Regions from separate parts of the Pantoea sp. X-Soil-TKNS-1280 genome, predicted to be linked through region 2. Evidence: predicted binding sites of a transcription regulator. Region 2 holds the regulator's gene; each other region holds the start of a gene.

Region 1 (3,211 bases), 1.3 Mb from region 2:
GTGACATCAGGTAGCTGGTTCAGCACCTGCAACACTTCCACCAGGCGCTTCGGCAGGATTTTCGCCAGACTGTTCTTCAGGCTGAGATTCGGATGCGCGTCGCGCTGCACATTAATGAAATCATCCAGCGGCGTGGCGGGAGAGAGATCCACCGTGACAAATTCGCCCGGTTGCCAGTAACTGGAAATCTGCAACACCGCCGGACCGGACAGCCCGCGATGGGTGAATAGCATCGCCTCTTTAAAGACGGTGCCATCCTGCGCGGTGATGGTGGTGGGTAAGGCCACGCCAGACAGCGTATTCAGCTGCTCCAGCAGCGGCTTATGCAGGGTAAAGGGCACCAGCGCTGCACGCGTCGGGAACACCTTCAGGCCAAACTGTTCCGCCACTTTATAACCAAAGGGCGAGGCACCCAGCCCGGGCATCGACAACCCCCCACTGGCGATAACCAGCTTTTCCGCCTGCACGGCCATGCCGTTCAGCTGCAAGGTGTAACCCTGCTCGTCACGCTGCACGCTCAACACTTCGCTGCGCAGCCGCAGCGTCACCTGCCCGGCCTCACATTCTGCCAGCAGCATATCGACAATCTGCTGTGCGGAATCGTCGCAGAACAGCTGGCCGAGGGTTTTCTCGTGGTAAGCGATAGCATGACGATTGACCAGATCGATAAAATCCCACTGGGTATAACGTGCCAGCGCGGATTTGCAGAAATGGGGGTTGTGCGACAGGTAAGCTGCGGGTTCAGTGTACATATTGGTGAAATTACAGCGTCCGCCACCCGACATCAGAATCTTGCGCCCGGCTTTTTTGCCGTTATCGAGCAGCAGCACACGGCGGCCACGCTGACCGGCCTGCGCAGCACAGAACATGCCGGCAGCACCTGCACCAATAATGATAACGTCAAACTTTTCCACTGCTTTTACCCATTTCACCCGAAAGGCGCTGATTGTAGTGATCTGGACTCAGGGGCGCCAGTGTCAAAAAATTGCCGTAAATATGTCATATTGTAACTGACTAATATTTCAACCTTTTTCCCCTGAATTACCGTGCAGATTACAACTTTAAGTCAAAAAAAGGCTATATTTCCCTTTCCCATACAGCATGTTGTCGCGGATAATGCGCCGCGTTCATGTCCTCCTAAATGGCGTAACGTTTATGCTACATCTGTTTGCTGGTCTTGACCTGAGTACCGGCCTGTTATTAGTTCTTGCTCTGCTGTTTGTATTGTTTTATGAAGCAATCAATGGCTTCCACGACACAGCCAACGCAGTCGCGACAGTTATCTACACCCGTGCGATGCGGGCGCAGCTGGCGGTTGTGATGGCAGGTGTTTTCAACTTCTTAGGTGTTTTGCTGGGCGGATTGAGTGTGGCTTATGCCATCGTTCATATGCTCCCCACCGATCTGCTATTAAATGTTGGTTCAGCTCACGGCCTCGCTATGGTGTTCTCCATGCTGCTGGCTGCGATTATCTGGAACCTCGGCACCTGGTATCTGGGTCTGCCGGCGTCCAGCTCCCACACCCTGATTGGTGCCATTATTGGTATTGGTCTCACCAATGCCCTGATGACCGGGACTTCGGTAGTTGACGCGCTCAACCTGCCTAAAGTTCTCAACATCTTCCTTTCTCTGATCCTGTCGCCGATTGTCGGTATGGTGATTGCCGGTAGCCTGATTTTCCTGTTACGGCGCTACTGGAGCGGGACCAAAAAACGCTCACGCACCCATATGACACCGGCGGAACGCGAGAAAATCGACGGCAAGAAAAAGCCGCCGTTCTGGACCCGTATCGCCCTGATTGTCTCCGCCATTGGCGTGAGCTATTCACACGGCGCGAACGACGGTCAGAAAGGCATTGGCCTGATCATGCTGGTGCTGATTGGCGTCGCGCCTGCGGGTTTTGTGGTGAACATCAATGCGTCCGGTTATGACATTTCCCGTACGCGTGATGCGGTAAATCATCTGGAGCAGTTTTATCAGCAGCACAACAACGCGCTGACGCACATCGTGCAGATGGCGCCACCGGCTGTGCCTGCGCCAGAAGAAACCACCAGTGGGCCGCATGAGTTTCACTGCGACAGTACCCGTGCGCTGCCAGCCATTCAGCGTGCACAGGGTTTGCTCAACAACCTGCAAAGCTACGATCAGCTGACGGTTGACCAGCGCAGCCAGATGCGCCGCCTGCTGCTGTGTATCTCCGATACCGCCGATAAAGCCGCGAAGCTGCCGGAAACCAGTGCTGACGATCAGCGTTTCCTGAACAAGCTGAAAGGTGACCTGCTGGGCACGGTCGAGTATGCTCCGATCTGGATCATCATGGCCGTGGCGATGGCACTGGGTATCGGCACCATGATTGGCTGGCGTCGTGTTGCCACCACCATCGGTGAGAAAATTGGTAAAAAAGGCATGACCTATGCACAAGGCATGTCGGCGCAGGTCACGGCCGCCGTCTCCATCGGCATTGCCAGCTACACCGGGATGCCGGTCTCCACGACGCATATTTTGTCGTCGTCAGTAGCCGGAACCATGCTGGTTGATGGTGGTGGCCTGCAAAGCCGCACCATTAAGAATATCGCGATGGCGTGGGTGTTCACCCTGCCAGTGTGTATTCTGCTTTCCGGTTCACTGTACTGGATTGCCCTGAAACTGGTGTAAGCACGCCGGGCCAGACCCTTGAAGGGCGACAGCAATGTCGCCCTTTTTTATTGCCAGAGAGCCATCGCGATCAGGCTGACCACCACCAAACCACACAAACCGCTGGTCAGGATAAATTGCCCACGCACCCGTTCACAGCGCCGGATAAATTCATCGTCATGATGATCACGATAACGTTTCTCCCAGATATAGCGCACCAGGCGCACCTGTTTGCTGGGCTGGCCGTGCGAAGTAAAGAAACCGGCACCATCCACATATTGATACAGCAGCGGGTCGCAACCGCGTAGCACCGCCAGTAACGAGCGCAGAGAAGAGAAGTAGCGCGCCATATTCACCAGACAAACCACACACAGAGCCCAAAAAAGCGCGATAGTGCTGATCATGATCCCCTCCCGGCTGGAGCCGCGGAGACGCGCACAGCGGGGTAACGCTGACAACGCCCCACGAGAAAGCCTTCCACTGAATGAATCGAATTGCATTGTTGTTTTGCGAGCCGAGCGGTCCGTACCAGTAGCAATGTGACCGCCATTTTCAGTGTAGGAGATCTGGTAAAAAT
Region 2 (3,211 bases):
TGGAAGTGAATCTCGTGTCGTCCCTGGCTGAGGGTCTCCGCCTCACGCTGCAACAGCAGCAGCATGGTTGGCACATCAACGGTCTCTTTCAGATCAATGGCGGGAGCGGCCTCAATGCGCGAAAGCGTCAGCAGTTGTTTCACCAGGCTATCCATACGCCGGGTTTGCTCCTGCATGGTTTGCAACGCTTTATTGCGCGAACGTTCGTTCATTACCGAATCGTTCATCATTTCAAGGTAGCCCTGCAACACGGTGAGCGGCGTGCGCAGTTCATGGCTCACGTTGGCAAAGAAGCTACGTCGTGCGCCTTCCAGCTGGTGCATTTGCGTGACATCGCGCGCCACCATCAGCCACTGGCCTTCGCTGTAAGGCATCACGCGAAACTCCATATGATGCTGATTATTCAGCACCAGTGTCAGGGGCTTGTTGAAATCACGCTGGCGAATATAGCGGGAGAACTCAGGATAACGCAGCAGGTTGAGGATGTTCTGGCCGTTATCTTCCGGCCAGCGCAGACCGAGATGCTGCTGTGCCAGACCGTTACACCAGAAAATAGCCCCCTCTTCCGTGGTCAGAACCACCGCATCCGGCAGCGATTCTGCACCACTGCGAAAACGCTTGATCAGATTGCCTAACTCGCGGCGGCGGCGGCGGTTACGCAACTGCATTTGATACAGACCGTAAAACAACGGTTCCCAACTGGCACGCCCGCCGGGTGGCGTCATGGATCGATCAACCCACAGCCAGTGCGACAGCCGCATCAGGTTCCAGAAGTGCCATAACAGCACACCCAGTACCGAAGCCAGCAGCAGCCAGGGAAGATAACCAAACAGCAAACCGAGAATCAGTGCCGGCAGACAAGCCAGCACCAGCTCGGTCAATAATCTCTTCCAGGAGAGTCGTTCCAGCACGGTATAAACTCCGTTTAGTAGCGGGCAGAGAAACGATACCCTGTTCCACGTACGGTTTGTACCATGCGGTCGTGGCCGGAGACCTCCAGCGCTTTACGTAAACGACGGATATGCACATCGACAGTACGATCTTCGACATACACATTGGTGCCCCAGACATGGTTCAGCAGCTGTTCGCGGCTGTAAACGCGTTCCGGGTGCGTCATAAAGAAGTGCAGCAGTTTATACTCGGTCGGCCCCATCTCCAGTGGCGTGGTCTCTGACATCACGCGATGCGATGATGGGTCGAGGCTCAGCCCCTGCATCTCAATCACTTCTTCCACTGCCATCGGTGAAATACGGCGCATCACCGCTTTGATACGGGCCATCAGTTCTTTGGGGGAGAAAGGTTTGGTGATGTAATCATCCGCGCCCACTTCCAGACCACGTACGCGATCTTCCTCTTCACCACGCGCTGTCAGCATCATCACCGGGATATCCCGCGTCATGGCTTCACGCTTCAGGTGTTTGATAAACTGGATACCGCTACCTCCGGGTAACATCCAGTCCAGCAAAATCAAATCTGGCCAGGGTTCAATCAGCTTCCCTACTGCGCTGTCATAATCTTCCGCCTCAATCGGCTGGTAATCGTTCTGTTCCAGCACGAAACATAACATTTCACGGATGGGAGCTTCGTCTTCCACAACCAAAATGCGCTTAGCCATTATTACTCCTGCTGATATGACGGCTGTCACTGAGATTTGCGGCGTCATTATGCGTCAGTTTTATGACACTTTTATGAAAAAACCAACGGGTGCTCTGGAGTATAAAAACAGAAATGTGACAGCAGAAACAGGATTTTTGGCGGGTAGCATACGAATATGCTTCTCAGGTAACTATTAAGAAAAAATGATTTTTTCCAGGCAGGGAAGTGGACCTTCCCGGCCCCTCAGCAGGGTGCTACCCCAGAGCTGGGTTAATGACGTATTTTATACCTCAGGATGGTCATTCAGATCCATCTGGCGTACTAATTCTTCCATCTTCTCGCAGGATTTCGCTTTTTCCGCCATCTGTGCTTTCAGCGCAGAGAACTTATCCGTTGCCAGCAGCTGATCACGCATGCTGATAAACTCATCCTGCGTAATATCACCCGCAAATACCGGTGGGACGTCCGCCTGGTCCCAGTAATAATTCATACTCATCAGGGTCGTTATAGCCATGGCTTCATCGTGGGTTGTGACTTTCTGGCTGGCGGAAATAATGGCATCGAAAAAATCGCGCAGGAAAGCGCTCACATCTTTTGGTCGGAAGGCATCAAGATAAAAGAAATGCGCGCGCGCACTCCCGGGTTCGGCACCCTCAACATAGGGCATTGATATTGTTGTCATTACCCCGTAGTTCGGCAGGCAGTTTTCAGCGCGATAATTAAAATCGGGGTTCAGCACCATCGCTAAGAAATCTTCCCGCAACGAGGCTAAATAGGCCGGAGAGGGGCCAACAACAGGAGGATGGGCGATAAAAACCCAACCTGGAGCACGGTTATAAACCACCGCATCATCGTCTACCGTTCTTCCTCTGGTAGTAACAAACGTTGCGAAAAGCTCAGCAGTATCACCCGCAGGAACGACACCGGCCCCGAAAGGCAATAAGGACGATGTTCTTCCCGTTGCCCTGCCGTAAATCAGTTTTTCATACTCTTCAGGCCCCATTGTGACGGGCGCTTCTGTGTCGTATTGAGAGGTCGCAGAAGCCATACGCTGTGCTGAATTCGCCACCACGACAATATTGTCCCCGGCCGCAGAAGCTAAAGCATGGCTATCGGGTGCTGAACCCATGGCGGAGGTGGAGGTTACAGATTCGCTACGGTTAACAGGAAACATATTTATCTCCTTACGTTATCAGTGAGCCTTTATTTCACCTCTGATATTTTTCCGCGCTGAATAGTTAACTTCTGAGGAATTGATGATTTTTCCGGCACATTTGATCGGCTAATACGCATGTCAGTGGCAGTCCCATCCGTATATAATCGCCCAACGCGAAATCTGGCAGGGAGCATCCATGCGCATCATTCATACGGCGGACTGGCATCTGGGCCAGTTCTTTTACAGCAAAAGTCGTGCGGCGGAACATCAGGCCTTTCTCGACTGGCTGCGCCAGCAAATTGAGCTGCATCAGGTGGATGCACTGATTATCGCCGGTGACCTGTTTGATACCGGTTCACCCCCGAGTTACGCGCGTGAAATGTTTAACCGCTTTGTGGTGGCCTTACAGGCCAGCGGTTGCCAGCTGATTGTGCTGGCCGGTAACCATGATTCGGTAGC
Region 3 (3,211 bases), 700 kb from region 2:
GGTGGCCTGCTGGCGGTGAACAACGTGGCGCTGGAACTGCGCGAACAGGAAATCGTGTCACTGATTGGCCCGAATGGTGCCGGTAAAACCACGGTGTTCAACTGTCTGACCGGTTTCTACAAGCCAACGGGTGGCAGCATCAAACTGCGTGACCAGCATCTGGAAGGATTGCCGGGGCAGAAAATCGCGCGCATGGGCATTGTGCGAACCTTCCAGCACGTTCGTCTGTTCCGTGAGATGACGGTGATTGAAAACCTGCTGGTGGCGCAACATCAGCATCTGAAAAGCGGCGTGTTCTCCGGCTTATTTAAAACCCCGGCTTTCCGTAAAGGGGAAAGCGAAGCGCTGGACCGTGCCGCCACCTGGCTGGAGCGTATTGGTCTGCTCGAACTGGCTAACCGCCAGGCGGGTAACCTGGCTTATGGTCAGCAGCGTCGGCTGGAGATTGCGCGCTGTATGGTGACGCGTCCGGAAATCCTGATGCTGGATGAGCCTGCCGCCGGTCTTAACCCGAAAGAGACACACGAACTGGACGAGCTGATCGCGGAACTGCGTGGCGAGCATAAGGTATCGGTGTTGTTGATCGAACATGATATGAAACTGGTGATGGGGATTTCTGATCGCATCTACGTGGTCAATCAGGGAACACCGCTGGCCAATGGCACGCCGGAAGAGATTCGTAACAACCCGGACGTGATCCGTGCCTATTTAGGAGAGGCGTGATATGGCCAACCCGATGTTAACCATTGAAAACGTCAGCGCCCATTACGGCAAAATCCAGGCGCTGCATAACGTCAGCCTGTATATCAATCAGGGAGAGATTGTCACCCTGATCGGTGCCAACGGCGCGGGTAAAACCACGTTGCTCGGCACGCTGTGCGGCGAGCCGCGTGCCACCTCAGGTGCCATCACGTTTGATGGCAAAACCATTACCGACTGGCAAACCGCGCGCATTATGCGTGAGGCGATCGCCATCGTGCCGGAAGGGCGGCGGGTGTTTTCGCGCATGACAGTGGAAGAGAACCTGGCAATGGGCGGCTTCTTTGCCAGCCGTAGCCAGTATCAGGAGCGTATTGAACGCGTTTATGATCTGTTCCCGCGTCTGGCGGAACGTAAAGTGCAGCGCGCCGGCACCATGTCCGGTGGTGAGCAGCAGATGCTGGCGATTGGCCGTGCGCTGATGAGCCAGCCGCGCCTGCTGTTGCTGGACGAGCCGTCGCTCGGCCTGGCTCCGATTATCATTCAGCAAATTTTCGACACCATCGAACAATTGCGTAAAGAAGGGATGACCATCTTCCTGGTGGAGCAAAACGCCAACCAGGCGCTGAAACTGGCCGACCGTGGCTACGTGCTGGAGAATGGGCATGTGGTGCTGGAGGATACGGGTGAAGCGCTGCTGTCCAATGAAGCGGTACGTAGCGCTTATTTAGGTGCCTGACCCCGTAGCGGCGCGATTTATCGCGCCGCTACGCAATGTGCGGTTGGCAAGAACGTACCAATCTAAACCATAGCCCTTGTCACACTCCCGTCATTAACCTGTTATTTTTCCGTCATTTTCCCGTGTCATGTTACTTCGCGAACAAAAAATGCGTGATTTCGCGCGCGCCTCAAGCACAGGAAAACATTATGTCCGCTTTTACGCTTCGTCCCCGTCTGATGAGTGCCCTGCTCGGTCTGGCGCTCAGCGGTAATGCGCTGGCTGCGACCGAAATTCCTTTCTGGCACTCCATGGAAGGCGAGTTAGGCAAAGAAGTCGATTCTCTGGCACAACGTTTTAACCAGGCTCACCCAGACTACAAAATCGTCCCGGTCTACAAAGGCAACTATGAACAGAGCCTGGCGGCGGGGATTGCAGCTGTGCGTACCGGTAAAGCACCGGCCATTTTGCAGGTGTATGAAGTGGGTACCGCGACCATGATGGCGTCCAAAGCCATTGTGCCGGTGCATCAGGTGTTCCAGGACGCCGGTATCGCGTTTGATGAAAAACAGTTCGTCCCGACTGTCGCGGGTTACTACAGCGACTCCAGCGGCCATTTAATCTCTCAGCCGTTCAACAGCTCCACCCCGGTGCTGTACTACAACAAAGATGCCTTCAAAAAAGCCGGTCTGAACCCGGATCAGCCGCCGAAAACCTGGCAGGAACTGGCGAAAGACGCCGATGCGCTGCGTAAAGCAGGCATGACCTGTGGTTATGCCAGTGGCTGGCAGGGCTGGATTCAGATTGAAAACTTCAGTGCCTGGCATGCTCTGCCAGTGGCGACCAAAAACAACGGCTTTGACGGCACAGACGCGGTGCTGGAATTCAACAAGCCGGTGCAGGTTCGCCATATCCAGATGCTGGAAGATATGAACAAGAAGGGTGATTTCACCTACTTTGGTCGTAAAGATGAATCAACCGCCAAGTTCTATAACGGCGATTGCGGCATCACTACTGCCTCTTCCGGTTCACTGGCGGATATCAAGCATTACGCCAAATTCAACTTTGGTGTCGGCATGATGCCGTATGACTCCACCGTACCGAACGCACCGCAGAACGCCATCATCGGTGGTGCCAGCCTGTGGGTGATGAAAGGCAAAGATGCCAACACCTACAAAGGTGTGGCTGAGTTTATGCAGTTCCTGGCCCAGCCGGAAATCGCAGCGGAATGGCACCAGAAAACCGGTTATCTGCCGATCACCACCGCAGCGTATGAGCTGACCAAACAGCAGGGCTTCTATGACAAGAACCCAGGCGCAGACATTGCGACGCGTCAGATGCTGAACAAAGATCCGTTGCCGTTTACTAAAGGGATGCGTCTGGGCAACATGCCGCAGATTCGTACCATCGTGGACGAGGAGCTGGAAGGCGTGTGGACGGGCAAACAGTCACCGCAGGCAGCGCTGGATAACTCAGTGAAACGCGGAAACGAACTGCTGCGCCGTTTTGAGCAGCAGGTGAAGTAACCGCCGTAACGGGGCAGATCTGCGCGATCTGCCCCGATCTTTTTGCCTGAACGAGTCCGTTATGTCCTCATCATCACGCCCGGTTTTCCGCTCCCGTCTGCTGCCTTATTTGCTGGTACTGCCACAGCTGGTGATTACCGCCATCTTCTTTTTGTGGCCAGCGGGTGAAGCGCTGTGGTATTCGCTGCAAAACCTTGATCCCTTTGGCATCACCAGCACCTTTGTCGGGCTGGATAACTTCCGTCGCCTGTTTAACGATGAATACTAC
Region 4 (3,211 bases), 350 kb from region 2:
TATTCCCGCAAAAAATCGCCGATAATCGGCACCAGCTGCTGGCGGGCAAAGGCCACAGGGGCGCTAACGCGCACCAGCCCGCGCACCGGACCGGCTTCATCACGCACGCTGAAAAAACTTTGCTCAATACGCGCAAAGGGATCGCGTAACTCCTCCACCAGCTTTTCCCCGGCAGAAGTGAGGCGCACGCTGCGTGTCGTGCGCAACACCAGCGCCACTCCTGCCATCTCTTCCAGTTCTTTAATCTTTTGGCTCATCGCCGCCTTGCTCACGTCGAGGCGTTCGGCCGCACGGGTAAAACTTCCCAGTTCGGCCAGCACCGTGAGCCAGTGCAGATGCACCCAAAGGGCGTCGGTTTTTATCTCTTTCATCATGATTGTTCAAAATAATAAATAATCATTTCAGGCAGCGCGCTTTTTCTTTGCCGCGGCACGCGGCAGCATAGCCCCACATCCTACTCTTTTCATGTGAGCAAAAACGAGGGTTTAATCATGCCGCTTCTCCAGTTCGATGTTATTCAGGGCCGTTCTGAATCAGAATTACGTACACTGCTGGATGCCGCTCACCGCGCCGTCTTAACCGCGTTTAAAGTCCCGGCACGCGATCGTTATCAGATTGTTCACGAAAATAAAAGATACCAGATGGTGTTCCAGGATACTGGCCTCGGCTTTGAACGCAGTGACAACCTGGTGATGGTGCGGGTGTACACCAGCCCAAGAAGTGAAGAACAGAAAACGCTGTTCATGGCAGAGTTAGCACGCGAGTTGCAGGAAAACTGTGGCGTGCAGGGTAACGACCTGATGATCAGCTTTATCACGAATAACAAAGGTGACTGGAGTTTTGCCGATGGCGAAGCACAGTATCTGACCGGCAAACTCTGATCCTCATCCCCGCTCCCCTGCTGGCAGCAACCCTATGCTGCCAGCCCAAACCATAGCCCGCCTAAACCCGCTTTAAACAAATTCAAATCAGCCGCACAAATCTGACTGGTCATGTTGCAGCCATGTGACAGCCAATATAGATTGACGCGAAAACCCCCGCAGAGGGTCGTTACGCACGGAATGCGTATTTAATTAGCCTGAGGATCTGAATCTTGTCCGAACTCATATCGGTTGTACTTTTTTTGGCTGCAATCGCAGTCTATTCCTACAAAGCCGGGCGAAATAAGTTCTGGTTTGTATTGATTTTGGTTTTGCTTACCCTGTTTATCGTGCTGAATACCACGCTGTATGCCAGCAACTATTTTACCGGTGACGGCATCAATGACGCCGTACTCTATACCCTGACCAACAGCCTGACTGGTGCGGGTATCAGCAAATACGTGGTGCCTGGCATCGGGCTTATCATTGCGCTGTTTTTGCTGTTCTGCCTGCTCTCCTGGCTGTTGCGCCGCCGTAAACAGCAGCATCATCTTGGCTGGAGTCTGCTGGCTATCGCCTGCGCTGCGGGTTCGGTACAAACCACCCCGGCATTTCGTCAGGTCAAAGATTTGATCGTCTCCCATAACCGCCAGGCGGATTCCGACTTCGAGACCTATTACAAAACACCCAAGTCAGTTATTGCCGAGCCAAAGCTCAACCTGGTCTACATCTATGGCGAAAGTCTGGAACGGACTTACTTCAATGAACAAACTTTTCCAGGGTTGGCCCCTGAACTGAGCCGGGAAAAAGATCAAAGCCTCGATTTCAGTAACACTGAGCAACTGCCTGGCACCGATTACACCATTGCCGGGATGGTCGGCTCACAGTGCGGTATCCCGCTGTTTGCGCCATTCCAGGATAATGCCTCGGCAGCGCTTTCCAGCTTCTTCCCGCAGAATGTTTGCCTCGGCGATATCCTGAAAAACTCAGGTTATGAGAACTGGTTTATTCAGGGGGCGGATTTACGCTTTGCCGGTAAAGACACCTTCCTGAAATCACATGGTTTTGACCCGGCCCATATGTATGGTGCGCAGGAGCTCAAAGACCGCGTTAGCGATCCCAACTATCGTAATAACTGGGGTTATTACGATGACACCGTGATGGATGAGGTATTTAAAAAGTTTGAGGAGCTGTCAAGCCAGCAAAAACGCTTCGCACTTTTTACCCTGACGGTTGATACACACCACCCGGATGGTTTTATTTCCCGCACCTGTGAACATAAAAGTTATAGCTATGACGGTAAACCTAACCAGTCTTTCAGCGCCGTTGCCTGTTCGCAGGAACATGTGGCACGCCTGATTGCACGCATCAAAGCCTCGCCCTGGTTTAAGAACACCATCATTGTGGTGACGTCTGATCACCTGGCTATGAACAACACCGCCCATCAATATCTGATCAAGCAACCTCGTCATGACCTGTTTATGGTGATTCGTGGCGATCAGCCTGAAGCCAAAGTGATCGACGGTAAACGGAGTACGCTGGATAACGGTGCCACCGTGCTGGATATTCTCGGCGGCGATAAGGCCATTGGCCTGGGTCGTAGTGGCCTCAGCAGCCCTTCACTGTCTGCCCAGTTTGATAACATGGCGCAGAAGGTGCTGGCGTGGAAACCGGATATCATTCAGCTGTGGAATTTCCCCAGCAAGCTTGATGCTTTCACCATCGATCAGCAGAAAGGGACCTTTAGTTTCTCCGGAACCACCTTCAGGCTGCCCATTCTCTTCCGTGTCGGTGATAAACGCGTGGAGCCACTGCCAGAAGGCGAATATTCCGCCCCGCTGCGCTATCAACTGGCGGACTTTGCCGCTGCCGATAGGTTTGTCTGGGTTGACCGCTGCTTTAAGATGGCGCGTCTGTGGCAGCCACAGCTGGCGCTGTCCGGCGATCTTTGTGTCGCGATGGGACAAATGGGGGGCCAGCCGAGTGTGACCCGTATCGATAAGCCGGTGTGGAAAGGCAAAGCCACCTTCCCGCAAACCACGCTGAGCGACGCGCAGTATCAGCACAACGAGCAGCAAATTCGTATCGAAGACAACGCTATCCGCTACAGCGCCGACAGCTTTATGCTCAACGTGCCCGGTGCACCGCTAAGCGTAAAAAGTTTTACCGGTATTTCGCGCCCGGAACTGTGGGGACGCTGGTCCAACGCCAATCTGGCCCCTGAGGTCAACATTGAATATGTTGACCCGTTACCAGGCCGTTTTGATGTGGTGATCACCGCACGCGCCTTTGGCCCGAATGCCCATCGGCCGATCCCGGTGCGGGTCGGTGATCAACAGCAGGACATCACC

The links. Region 2 encodes PhoB, which activates phosphate uptake and scavenging genes when phosphate is short. Its sites were predicted from a motif close to CTGTCATAAAACTGNCNNAT; they were not measured.
Region 1: pitA (inorganic phosphate transporter PitA) is a predicted target of PhoB. The motif match lies at 975-994, and genes of this name have one in related genera.
Region 3: ugpB (sn-glycerol-3-phosphate ABC transporter substrate-binding protein UgpB) is a predicted target of PhoB. The motif match lies at 1,526-1,545, and genes of this name have one in related genera.
Region 4: opgB (phosphatidylglycerol--membrane-oligosaccharide glycerophosphotransferase) is a predicted target of PhoB. The motif match lies at 993-1,012, and genes of this name have one in related genera.

What each region holds. Positions count from the first base shown of each region.
Region 1 covers NZ_AP035962.1:4,059,305-4,062,515, forward strand. Annotated here, with positions in the region: gene AC6I8X_RS18955 (BaiN/RdsA family NAD(P)/FAD-dependent oxidoreductase) at 1-914, opposite strand, end outside; gene pitA (inorganic phosphate transporter PitA) at 1,156-2,655, shown strand; gene uspB (universal stress protein UspB) at 2,703-3,038, opposite strand.
Region 2 covers NZ_AP035962.1:1,052,555-1,055,765, reverse strand. Annotated here, with positions in the region: gene phoR (phosphate regulon sensor histidine kinase PhoR) at 1-911, opposite strand, end outside; gene phoB (phosphate response regulator transcription factor PhoB) at 926-1,615, opposite strand; gene AC6I8X_RS04800 (hypothetical protein) at 1,880-2,770, opposite strand; gene sbcD (exonuclease subunit SbcD) at 2,949-3,211, shown strand, end outside.
Region 3 covers NZ_AP035962.1:353,129-356,339, forward strand. Annotated here, with positions in the region: gene livG (high-affinity branched-chain amino acid ABC transporter ATP-binding protein LivG) at 1-723, shown strand, start outside; gene livF (high-affinity branched-chain amino acid ABC transporter ATP-binding protein LivF) at 725-1,438, shown strand; gene ugpB (sn-glycerol-3-phosphate ABC transporter substrate-binding protein UgpB) at 1,627-2,943, shown strand; gene ugpA (sn-glycerol-3-phosphate ABC transporter permease UgpA) at 3,005-3,211, shown strand, end outside.
Region 4 covers NZ_AP035962.1:703,603-706,813, reverse strand. Annotated here, with positions in the region: gene AC6I8X_RS03210 (LysR family transcriptional regulator) at 1-371, opposite strand, end outside; gene AC6I8X_RS03205 (tautomerase family protein) at 492-881, shown strand; gene opgB (phosphatidylglycerol--membrane-oligosaccharide glycerophosphotransferase) at 1,094-3,211, shown strand, end outside.